One region of the Staphylococcus gallinarum genome, then DNA from elsewhere that is predicted to be linked to it. Evidence: riboswitches for the same ligand, from Rfam matches in the RefSeq annotation. Region 1 holds a riboswitch; each other region holds the start of a gene.
What was found. Region 1 has a riboswitch for S-adenosylmethionine ahead of metK (methionine adenosyltransferase). Riboswitches for the same ligand answer to the same signal wherever they lie in the genome.
Positions count from the first base shown of each region.

Region 2: another riboswitch for S-adenosylmethionine. It lies ahead of JN168_RS01740 (aminotransferase class I/II-fold pyridoxal phosphate-dependent enzyme); the one in region 1 lies ahead of metK (methionine adenosyltransferase).
Region 3: another riboswitch for S-adenosylmethionine. It lies ahead of JN168_RS09895 (methionine ABC transporter ATP-binding protein); the one in region 1 lies ahead of metK (methionine adenosyltransferase).

Region 1 is NZ_CP069082.1:1,136,321-1,140,544, forward strand. Features, by position in the region: gene pckA (phosphoenolpyruvate carboxykinase (ATP)) at 1-1,542, opposite strand, end outside; SAM riboswitch class I at 1,709-1,821, shown strand; gene metK (methionine adenosyltransferase) at 1,931-3,127, shown strand; gene JN168_RS05350 (NERD domain-containing protein) at 3,219-4,127, shown strand.
Region 2 is NZ_CP069082.1:417,461-421,684, forward strand. Features, by position in the region: gene JN168_RS01730 (PTS sugar transporter subunit IIC) at 1-602, shown strand, start outside; gene JN168_RS01735 (aggregation-promoting factor C-terminal-like domain-containing protein) at 1,159-1,920, shown strand; SAM riboswitch class I at 2,042-2,150, shown strand; gene JN168_RS01740 (aminotransferase class I/II-fold pyridoxal phosphate-dependent enzyme) at 2,217-3,404, shown strand; gene JN168_RS01745 (D-lactate dehydrogenase) at 3,391-4,224, shown strand, end outside.
Region 3 is NZ_CP069082.1:2,096,900-2,101,123, reverse strand. Features, by position in the region: gene JN168_RS09915 (arsenate reductase family protein) at 1-146, shown strand, start outside; gene gcvH (glycine cleavage system protein GcvH) at 321-701, shown strand; gene JN168_RS09905 (toprim domain-containing protein) at 998-1,390, shown strand; gene JN168_RS09900 (thioredoxin family protein) at 1,387-1,686, shown strand; SAM riboswitch class I at 1,742-1,849, shown strand; gene JN168_RS09895 (methionine ABC transporter ATP-binding protein) at 1,933-2,958, shown strand; gene JN168_RS09890 (methionine ABC transporter permease) at 2,951-3,646, shown strand; gene JN168_RS09885 (MetQ/NlpA family ABC transporter substrate-binding protein) at 3,669-4,224, shown strand, end outside.

The DNA.
Region 1 (4,224 bases):
CTTTTCAAAATTACGTTTGAAGCGGTCGATTAAATCTTGAGCTTGCGCTTTGTATTCATCTGATTTGCTCCAAGCGTTAATTGGGTTTAATAATGTTTGAGGTACATCTTCGACATGAATTGGAATATTTAATCCGATCATATCATCTTTAATGTATTCAGCATCTTTAAGTTTACCTGTAATGGCTTGGTTTACCATTTGTCTAGTGTAGTTTAAGCTGATTCTTCTACCAACACCATATTTACCACCAGTCCAACCAGTGTTTACGAGATAGACATCAACATCATGTTTATCGATTAGGTCTCCGAGTAAATCTGCATATACCTTTGCATTTAATGGCAAGAAAGGTGAGCCGAAGCATGTTGAGAATGATGGTTCAGGTTCTGTAACGCCACGTTCAGTACCTGCTAATTTAGCAGTGAACCCACTTAAGAAATGATACATTGCTTGATCTTTAGATAATTTGGAAATTGGAGGTAATACACCAAATGCATCTGCAGTTAAGAATATAATTGTATTAGGATGTGCAGCTTTTGATGGTGTTACAATGTTATCAATATGATTGATAGGGTATGCAGCACGTGTATTCTCTGTGTATTTATTATCATCGAAATCTACATCACCGTCTTCATCAACGACAACGTTTTCTAAAATTGTTCCATACTGGATAGCGTCGTAAATTTGTGGTTCCTTTTTATATGAAAGGTTAATTGCTTTTGCATAACAACCACCTTCAATATTGAAGATTCCGTTGTCATTCCATCCGTGCTCATCATCACCAATTAATTTACGTGTAGGATCTGCGGATAACGTTGTTTTACCTGTTCCTGAAAGACCGAAGAATAGTGCAACATCGCCTTTTTCGCCGACGTTAGCAGAGCAATGCATACTCATAATATTATCTTTCGGCAACAGGTAATTCATTACAGAGAAAATACCTTTTTTCATTTCACCTGCATATTCAGTACCACCGATTAAAATAACTTTGTGTTTAAATGAAGTAATGATAAATGTTTCAGAATTTGTACCATCTACTTCTGGATTAGCTTTAAAATGTGGCGCTGACACGATTGTGAAATTAGCTTTAATTTCTTGTGCTTCTTCTTTAGATTTTGGACGTATAAACATGTTTTGGGCGAATAAATTATGCCAAGCAAGTTCATTGATTACTGTTAACTTTAACTGTGATTCTTCGTCACTACCTGCATAACCATTAAAGACATAAAGTTCGTCCTTTTGATCTAGGTATTCAAGAACTTTGTCATATAATTTTAAAAATGTTTCCTCTTCGATAGGTTGGTTGATATTACCCCAATCGATAGAATCTCTATAAGATGGTTCTGTCACGATGAATTTGTCTTTAGGTGAACGTCCAGTATATTTACCAGTCTTTGCATTAATTGCTCCAAGTTCTGTTAATTCACCCTCACCATTATTTAAAATCTTGTTATACAATTGTGTTGTAGAAAGTTGGAATAATGATGACGTTTTGCCCAAAATGTTTTCGATTTTATTAGTGTATGTGTATGTATCTACAGCCATACTCAATCCCTCCAAAGTTATTTTTAATTGTAAGCCTTTACAATTAAAAAGTATAACACATATGATTTATTAGTACACATCATTTTAAAGGGAATTTAAAATTTATATTAATAAATGTTAAATTGACATTATTACTTAACTTCGGTACTATAGTCATTAACGGATTCTCTTATCCTGAGAGGTGGAGGGACATGGACCCAATGAAGCCCAGCAACCTCTTCTTAATACGAAGAAAGGTGCCAAACCGTTTGCAGACAAATACCGTCTGAACGATAAGAGCGAATGGACGTATTAGGGCCTTCTCTCTATTTAATATAGTGAAAGGGCCCTTTTTTAATGAGCTCACAGTATAGAGAATATTCGTAATTTAAAACTAAAGGAGCAAATTATGACTTATAATAGAAGATTATTCACATCAGAATCTGTAACAGAAGGACATCCAGATAAAATTGCCGACCAAGTTTCAGATGCGATTTTAGATGAAATATTAAAGGATGACCCAAATGCACGTGTAGCTTGTGAAACGACAGTTACGACTGGTATGGCGTTAATTTCAGGTGAAATATCAACAACTACTTATGTTGATATTCCTAAGGTAGTAAGAGAGACAATTAAAGAGATTGGCTATACGCGTGCTAAATTTGGTTATGATAGTCAAACAATGGCAGTATTAACAGCGATAGACGAACAATCACCTGACATCGCTCAAGGTGTGGATACCGCATTAGAATATCGCGATGATTTATCTGAGGCTGAAATAGAGGCGACAGGTGCCGGAGACCAAGGCTTAATGTTTGGCTATGCAACAAATGAAACAGATACTTATATGCCATTGCCAATTTTCTTATCTCATCAATTATCTAAACGTTTATCAGACGTAAGGAAGGATGGCATATTAGACTATCTTCGCCCAGATGGTAAAGTGCAAGTAACTGTTGAATATGATGAACATGATAAACCAAGCCGTATTGACACAATTGTAGTTTCTACGCAACATGCTGAAGATATTGAATTAGAACAAATTCAAAATGATATTAAAGAGCACGTTATTTATCCAACAGTTCAAAAAGATTTACTAGATGAACAAACAAAATTCTACATCAATCCTACTGGTCGATTTGTAATTGGTGGACCTCAAGGAGATGCGGGCTTAACAGGTCGTAAGATTATTGTAGATACGTATGGCGGATATGCACGCCATGGTGGTGGATGCTTTAGTGGTAAGGATCCTACAAAAGTTGACCGTTCAGCAGCATATGCAGCACGTTATGTAGCTAAGAACATTGTTGCAGCAGGATTAGCTGATAAATGTGAAGTGCAACTTGCTTACGCAATTGGTGTTGCAGAGCCAGTTTCTATATCAATCGATACATTTGGTACAGGCAAAGTGAATGAAAGTGTGTTAGTTGAAGCGGTTAGAACTCACTTTGATTTAAGACCGGCAGGAATTATAAAAATGTTAGATTTAAAACATCCTATTTATAAACAAACTGCAGCATATGGTCATTTTGGTCGTACGGATGTGTTGTTACCATGGGAGAAACTTGATAAAGTCAACTTATTGAAAGATTCTGTACAAGCATAATAAATTGCCTTAAGTGTAGAGTTTACACTCGAATAAACAGATGATTTCCATTATAATAAAGTTACTGATCACATAAAGGAGCGTTATTGTTATGAACTCATTGGGACCTTTAGAAATTGGTTTAATCGTGGCAATTATCGTAGCAATTATTTGTTTGATTTTATTTATTGCTGCTTTAAACAGTAAGAAGAAAGCACAGAAAAAGATTGAAGAACAATATCAATCTAAAGAACAAAAGTTAAAAGAAGCACACGAAGAAGAATTAGAAAAAGAAAGAATCGAAAATAAAAAGACTGTTACAAAACAAAAAGAAGAATATGATGCGACAGTCAATACTAAAGATAGAGAAATTGATGCACTGAAACTTTTCTCAAAAAATCATAGTGAGTATGTAACAGATATGAGATTGATTGGTATTCGGGAACGCTTAGTAAATGAAAAGCGAATTAGACCTGAAGATATGCATATTATGGCCAATATCTTTTTACCACGAAATGAATTTAGCGATGTGCAACATATCAGTCATTTAGTATTAACACGTACAGGGTTATATATAATCGATTCCCAATTGTTAAAAGGTCATGTCTATAATGGCATCAGTGCAAATCAATTCAAAGATCAACCAATGATTGAGCAAGTCTTCGATACATTAGATCTTGATAAGCAAAAGGCTCAAACATTAGTATTAGATCAAAATGATGATAAGAAATCATTGAATTTTGTAAATTATACTGAGCATATTAATGATATTGAAAAGTTAGCAGGCGATATTCAAACAGAATTGAACTTGAAATTCACACCGACGACTATCTTGTACTTTAATCCGAAGAATGAAGGTGCTGTTACAATCACAAACTATGCACAAAGTTCAAATTCTAAAGTGCTTGTTGGTCCAGAACAATTGGATGAATTCTTTAATAAGTTTGTCTTCCATGGTCGTATTCAATACACTGTCGAAGATTTACAACGCATTATGGATGAAATCGAATCTTTTAATTAATATCTTTGCTAAAGTAACGTAATCAATTTTCTGAAATGAATAGAGTGGTTGGGACTTAAATCATCCATTCTCAAATAAAAGAGAGCTAATCCATTGT
Region 2 (4,224 bases), 720 kb from region 1:
GTGTTTTATTGTTACCTTATGTGAAAATGATTACCACAGGTATAGGGAATTTGGTGAATTCATTTACAGAACTGCAACCTATTTTAATGTCTATGTTAATCGCACTTGTATTTAGTTTTATTATTATTTCACCTATATCAACCGTTGCAACTGCATTAGCAATAGGTATTAGTGGTTTAGCAGCTGGTTCAGCTTCACTTGGAATAGTGGCATGTGAAGCAGTACTTGTTGCTGGGACTGTTAAGATCAATAGAGCAGGTGTGCCGATTACTATATTTTTAGGTGGCGTTAAAATGATGATTCCTAATATGGTGCGTCATCCCATCATATTATTGCCTATTTTTACTACTGCTTTAGTCACAGGTTTTGCCGGAGCACTTATCGGCATTGGCGGTACTAAAGAATCTGCTGGATTTGGTATTATTGGACTAGTCGGTCCAATTAGTGCATTTAGGTTTATGGAACATTCACCACTATTGAGCCTGTTGATGGTATTTATTGCATTTTTTGTAGTGCCATTTACAATTGGTTATATTATTAATACCTTCTATATGAAAGTATTGAAATTATATGATCGAGATATTTTTAAATTCTTAGCATAATGAAAATAATTTAAAATACAGCTTAATAAAGTTAACAATTAATTGAGTCGTCTACAGGAGTAATAAAACCTGTAGACGATTTTTTCGGTAAAATTAAAGTTGAATACCGTCATGAAAGTAATAGATAGTTAGCGATTGAATTTTCAGAAAAAACAAAAATTACAAATTTTGCCCCAATAAATATATTTTTTAACGGTTTGTATTATTACAAAAGTATTACAGAAAGGATACTTGTAATAATTCAGAAAATAGTCTCAATGTGAAAAAAGTAGTAAATTACACTGTTATAACAACATTTTACATTAAATGTTAGCGTTATCTTTGATAGTTTATGCGTAACAAAACAAAACAAAAAGATTGCAATGTTACATAATGAGCTTGCTTTTGTAAAGTTTTGTTATATACATGTAATATAAAAACGAGAAATTTATGGTATATTATTTGTGGTCAAAAAATTAGACATAAATTTTAAACAATATTAGCAGATACGATAATTTTATTAACGAAAATATAATTTACTTTTAGAAAAGAATTAAATTTGGAGGATTTTTTTATTATGAAGAAAACAATTTTAGCATCATCTTTAGCAGTAGCATTAGGTGTAACTGGATACGCAACTCAAGCAGATCAAAATCAAGCGCACGCTTCTGAGCAAAACATCGACAAAGCACACTTAGCAGAATTAGCTCAAAACAACGCTTCAGAATTAAACGAAAAACCATTACACGCTGGTGCTTACCACTATGACTTCGTATTAGGCGGATTCGAATATAAATTTGATTCAGATGGTCAATCATGGTCTTGGAGCTATGACGTTGCAGGTTCACAAAGTGCATCTACAAACGTTTCATCAAACTCAGCTCAACAAGATGTAAGTGCACAAGCATCTACAAACACTAACGAAAAATCATCTAACGAAGTAAGTTCACAACAACAATCAAGCAATGTAGAAGTTCAAGCAGTTGAAGCTCCTAAAGCTTCTTCAAACTCAAACGTTCAAACTGCTCAAACAAGCACTGCAACTAAAGCATACGAAGCTGCAAAAACACAAGCTGCTTCAACTGGTGGATCAGTTAAAGCTCAATTCTTAGCTGCTGGTGGTACTGAAGCTATGTGGAATACTATCGTATTACCTGAGTCAAGCGGTAACCCAAATGCTGTTAACGAATTAGGATACAGAGGTTTAGGTCAAACTAAAGAATCTTGGGGAACTGGTTCAGTTGCTACTCAAACTCAAGGTATGATCAACTATGCTAAAGAACGTTATGGTTCAATCGAAGCTGCATTAGCTTTCCGTTCAGCTAATAACTGGTGGTAAGATTTAATTAAATAATTAAATGATTCAACACTATATATAGAGCGACTCTTTAGAGTCGTTCTTTTTTTACATTGACAAGTTTGAATATTCTGATAAAATAATTAGTAATTTAATATGAAGCAACTTATCTAGAGAAGTTGAGGGAATTGGCCCGATGATACTTCAGCAACAGACGTGATTGACGTACTGTGCTAAATCCAACAAGCAATATTTGTCTTGAGAGATAGGTGACATATGATATGACTATATGCCGCTGAACTTCGGTATATAGTTTTTTATTTAAGGAGGGCAGTTTTATGGTAATGTCAGAAAGATTATCTCAGATACCTGACAGCTATTTTGGGAAGACAATGGGACAAAAAGTAGAACATGGCCCCTTACCATTAATTAATATGGCAGTGGGTATACCTGATGGAGAAACACCTAAGGGCATTTTAGATTGTTTTAGTAAAGCAATACATATACCAGAGAACCAAAAATATGGTGCATTTCATGGAAAAGATACCTTTAAACAAGCGATAGTTGATTTTTATCAACGTCAATATCAAGTAGCGTTAGATAAAGAAGATGAAGTATGTATTTTATATGGAACAAAAAATGGTTTAGTTAATTTACCGCAGTGTATTGTTAATCCAGGAGAAAATGTGTTGTTGCCTGACCCAGGATATACAGATTATTTAGCTGGCGTAAAATTGGCTGATGCAATTCCGGTACCACTGGTATTGAATTCTCCGGATTATTTACCTGAATGGGATAAGGTGGCACAGTCAGTCTTAGATAATACTAAATTGATATATTTAACTTATCCAAATAATCCTACGGGATCAGTTGCGACACAAAATGTATTTGATGAAGCTATAAAGCGTTTTAAGGGGACAAAAACTAAAATTGTTCATGATTTTGCATATAGTGCCTTTGGTTTTGATCATAAAAACCCGAGTATATTGCAATCACCACAAGCCAAAGATGTAGCGATTGAAATATTTTCACTATCTAAGGGCTATAATATGTCAGGATTTAGAGTTGGTTTTGCAGTAGGTAATAAAGAGGTGATTCAGGCGCTCAAAAAATTCCAAACACACACACATGCAGGCATGTTTGGTGCGTTACAAGATGCTGCAACATACGCTTTAAATCATTATGATACATTTTTAGAGGAACAAAGTGCTACCTTTAAACGCAGGAGAGATCTTTTTGAAGCAAAATTGGCTGAAAAACACATTCCATTTGAACCAATGAAGGGTGGTATATTTTTATGGTTAGCTACTCCGGAAGGTTATGATGGTGAGCAATTTGTTAAGTATTTATTAGAGGAGCAATCTATTTTAGTAGCTCCTGGCATCCCATTTGGCGAGCATGGGCGTAATTATGTCAGAATTTCACTAGCATTGAATGATGCACAACTATTAGAAGCAGCTAATCGTTTACAATCATTAAGTGCTTTATATCATAAAGAAGGAAGTGTCTGCGATGACAAAAATTAAATTGTTTGGTGTAAGAGAGGAAGATATTCCTTATATTGAAGCGTGGTCAGCACAACATAAAGTATCTGTAGATTTAGATAGTCAATTATTGACTGAATCCACGGTAGATAGTGTCCGAGGCTTTGATGGCGTGTCTGTATCACAACAAATCCCTCTGCCCGAAGTGGTTTACAAAAAATTGAATGAGTTTGGAATAAAACAAATTGCCCAAAGAAGTGCGGGGTATGATTGTTATGATTTTGAATTGGCGAATAAGTATAATTTAATCATTTCAAACGTACCTTCATATTCACCTGAGTCAATTGCAGAGTATACTGTGTCCCAAGCATTAAATTTGGTGAGAAACTTTAATGATATACAGCAAAAGACCGCAGAACAAGATTTTCGCTGGCAACCTGCCATCTTATCGCGCTCTATTAAGGATTTAACAGTAGCAGTGATTGGTACAGGACGTATTGGTAGTGTAGTTGCGAAAATATTTGCAAATGGTTTTGGTGCTAAGGTAATTGCGTATGATATTGTGAAAAATGAACAATTACAATCTATCGTGAGTTATAAAGATACAATTAAAGAAATAGTGGAAGTAGCTGATATTGTTACGGTGCACGTGCCAGCAAGTGATGAAAATCATTATTTATTTGATGAATCATTATTTAATAGTTTTAAAGAAGGTTCAGTATTTATAAATTGCGCTCGTGGGTCGATTGTGAATACCCGTGCCTTAATTGAAGCTATTGATAAAGGTATTATAAAGGGTGCAGCATTAGATACATATGAGGCTGAAAAGGGTCTATTTCCTAGTGATCAACGTGGTGTCACA
Region 3 (4,224 bases), 960 kb from region 1:
AAGATAAGATAAATGATTTAACAGATGATGAAAAACTAGATTTACTAGCTTCAAACGGTATGCTAGTTAAACGACCACTTGCTGTATCTGGTGATAAAGTGACTGTTGGCTTTAAAGAAGACGAATATAAACAAGTTTGGTTATAAGACAATATTAATCATGGCAATCAAGTAAAGCATAATAAATTTACAAAAAATGAAAACGCTTTATAAAAATGAGCGAAAAACGGTTGAAGGTGCAATGTTATCCCACTTTATAGTTGCCCTAATACCTTTCATATGGCATCATGAATATGTAATAACATTTAGGAGGGGATACTCGTGGCAGTACCAAACGAATTAAAATATTCTAAAGAACATGAATGGGTAAAAGTCGAAGGAAATACAGCAACAATTGGTATTACTGAATACGCTCAGAACGAATTAGGAGATATCGTATTCGTTGAATTACCAGAAGTTGATGATGAAATTAATGAAGGCGACACTTTTGGTAGTGTTGAATCTGTAAAAACTGTTTCTGAATTATATGCACCACTTTCAGGTAAAGTACTTAGCTCAAATGATGAGTTAGAGGATAGCCCTGAGTTTGTAAATGAATCACCATATGAAAAAGCATGGATGATTAAAATTGAATTAAGTGATGAAAGCCAATTAGAAGATTTATTATCAGCAGAACAATATTCTGAAATGATTGGTGAATAAACATGACTGAAACTCCTTGATCCTTTGAATCTGGGAGTTTTATTTTATATGTAAAAATAGTGCAAATTATATTAAGCGGATGAATAATCTTTAACAATATAAAAATAAGATGTTATATGCTGTGGTAATGCATAAAATAGATGCAATAACTATATGTGAACAATTAAGTTATAGTCAAATTTATCTAGAGTGTGCAAAGGTTACATGATAAAAATGTAAATAATGTTTATGCTTATTAACTAATGTGAAAAACTTAATAGAAGAGAATAACTATCAACATTTAGAGGGTGGATATCATGACGATACTGAACCAAGTAATCATTGTCGAGGGGAAGTCCGACAAGAAGAGGGTAAAGCAAGTTATAGATCAGCCAATTGAAATTATTTGTACGAATGGTACAATGGGCGTTGATAAATTAGATGCAATGATTGAATCATTATATGGAAAACAAGTGCATATACTTGTTGATTCAGATAATGAAGGTGAAAAAATCCGTAAATGGTTTAAACGTTATTTAAGTGAAAGTCATCATATTAGAATTGATAAACAATATTGTGAAGTTGCAAAATGTCCAAAGCCATATCTCTCACGAGTTCTAGAAAAAAATGGATTTAAAGTAAAGGATGAAGAGAGCATGGCAAAGGCTCAAATAGATTATATAGCTGAAAGGGTTAGTTTATTAACATGAACGTAGCAAAAGAAACGCGTGTCGATATACATGAACACGATGATAAAGAGAAATCACTGGTGTTTGGCTATACACCTACGTGTGGAACATGTAAAATATCTGAACGAATGTTAGACATCGCTAATGAAATCTTACAATTACCAATTACGAAAGTGGATTTGAATTTTTATCCAGAATATAGCCAAAAGCACGAAATTCAATCTGTACCCGTACTAATAGTCATGTCAAAAGGTCAAGAGATAAAGCGTATTTACGCATTTCAGTCGGTACCTTATTTATTAGAAAATTTAAAATAGTTATTGACGAATCTCTAGTGCGATGGTAGGATTATTGATAATTAAATAAATGAAACTCTTATCACGAGAGGTGGAGGGATGTGCCCTACGAAGCCCGGCAACCGTCTGTAACAGAAATGGTGCCAATTCACAAAAAGTCTTGTTGGACTTTTGGAGATGAGAGAAGCGGCAAATGCTTTCTCTATTCTTCGGTGAACAAGGGAAAGCATTTTTTAATTGATAGAGCAATACAAGGAGGCAACTATGATGATTGAGTTAAATCAAATAGTGAAAAGGTACAAAACTAAGAAACAAGACGTACTTGCTGTAGATCATGTTGATTTAAGCATTCAATCAGGCTCAATCTTTGGGGTAGTTGGTTTTTCTGGTGCAGGAAAGAGTACTTTAATCAGACTCTTAAATAATCTCGAACAGCCTACTTCAGGAGACGTTATCATTGATGGCGATACTATAGGGAAACTATCAAAATCAGAATTACGTAAAAAACGTCAAAAAGTGAGCATGATATTTCAACATTTTAACTTACTATGGTCAAGAACGGTTTTAAATAATATTACGTTTCCATTAGAAATTGCAGGTGTTTCAAGATCAGAAGCGAAACAACGTGCACTAGAACTAGTGGAGCTAGTAGGATTGAAAGGTAGAGAGGACGCTTATCCGTCAGAACTATCTGGTGGTCAGAAACAACGTGTCGGTATTGCAAGAGCATTGGCTAATGAGCCGAATGTATTACTATGTGATGAAGCAACGAGTGCCCTTGACCCACAAACAACGGATGAAATCTTAGATTTGCTGTTGAAAATCAAGGAACAACGTAATTTAACAATTGTGATCATTACACACGAAATGCAAGTTATTAGACGCATATGTGATGAAGTAGCCGTGATGGAAAATGGCCGAGTCATTGAACAAGGTGCAGTCACATCTGTCTTTGAAAACCCACAACACGATGTGACAAAACGTTTTGTCAAAGATGATTTAAATGATGATTTTGATGAGTCTATTACTGATTTAGTACATATTGATGATAATTCGTATATCGTACGTTTAAACTTTACAGGTAATAATACGACTGAACCACTTATTTCATATATTACAAAAACACATGATATTGATGTGAACATATTAGAAGCGAATATCAAACATTCTAAAGACGGTTCCATCGGATTCTTGGTATTACATTTACCATCATTAGATTCAGAAAAGTTCGAAAAGTTCAAAAATGATTTAGAAGCGCAACATGTTTCATTGGAGGTGTTAAAGCATGGGTAATTCATTTAGTGACATACTCCAAGAAATGATTACAATGCCAAATGTTCAATGGAGTGAGGTTTGGATTGCAACATACGAGACATTGTATATGACAATTGTTTCTACGATATTTGCATTTATCTTTGGTTTAATTTTAGGTGTGTTATTATTCTTATCTGCTAAAAGTGATTCGAAGGCAGCTAGAATATTTTATAATATTGTATCGTTCATTGTTAACTTGTTCAGAGCGATACCATTCATTATCTTGATATTGCTATTAATTCCTTTTACAAGCTTAGTACTTGGAACAATTAGTGGTCCTACTGGTGCTTTACCAGCACTAATTATCGGTGCTGCACCATTCTATGCACGATTAGTCGAAATTGCATTTAAAGAAATCGATAAAGGTGTTATCGAGGCAGCATGGTCAATGGGTGCAAATACTTGGACTGTAGTTAAAAAGGTATTAATTCCTGAAGCAATGCCAGCATTAATCTCAGGTATTACGGTTACTGCCATCGCATTAGTTGGTTCAACGGCAATTGCCGGAGTTATTGGTGCAGGTGGGTTAGGTAACTTGGCATATTTAACTGGATTTACCCGAAACCAAAATGATGTCATTTTAGTTTCAACTATTTTAATACTTATTATTGTCTTTATCATTCAATTTATTGGTGATTGGGCTACAAATAAGATAGATAAGAGATAAAATTAAAAGGAGACTTAACGATATGAAAAAATTATTTAGTTTTGCTTCGGTTTTAGTTCTTGCACTTGTTTTAGCAGCTTGTGGTAATGGCGGCGGGAAAGATAAGACCATTACAGTTGGAGCATCACCAGCGCCACATGCAGAAATTTTGGAAAAGGCTAAACCATTACTTAAAGACAAAGGTTATAACTTAAAGATTAAAACAATTAACGACTACACTACGCCAAATAAATTATTAAATAAAGGTGAATTGGATGCAAACTTCTTCCAACATACACCATATTTAAAAACAGATAAAAAAGACAAAGGTTATAAAATTGAATCTGCTGGTAACGTACACTTAGAACCAATGGCTGTATATTCTAAAAAATATAAAAGCTTAAAAGACTTACCAAAAGGTGCAACAGTTTACGTATCAAACAACCCAGCTGAAGAAGGTAGATTCTTAAAATTCTTCGTTGATGAAGGCTTAATCAAATTGAAAAAAGGTGTAAAACCTGAAGATGCTACATTTAAAGATATCACTGAAAACAAAAAAGATATCAAATTTAACAACAAACAATCTGCAGAATACTTAC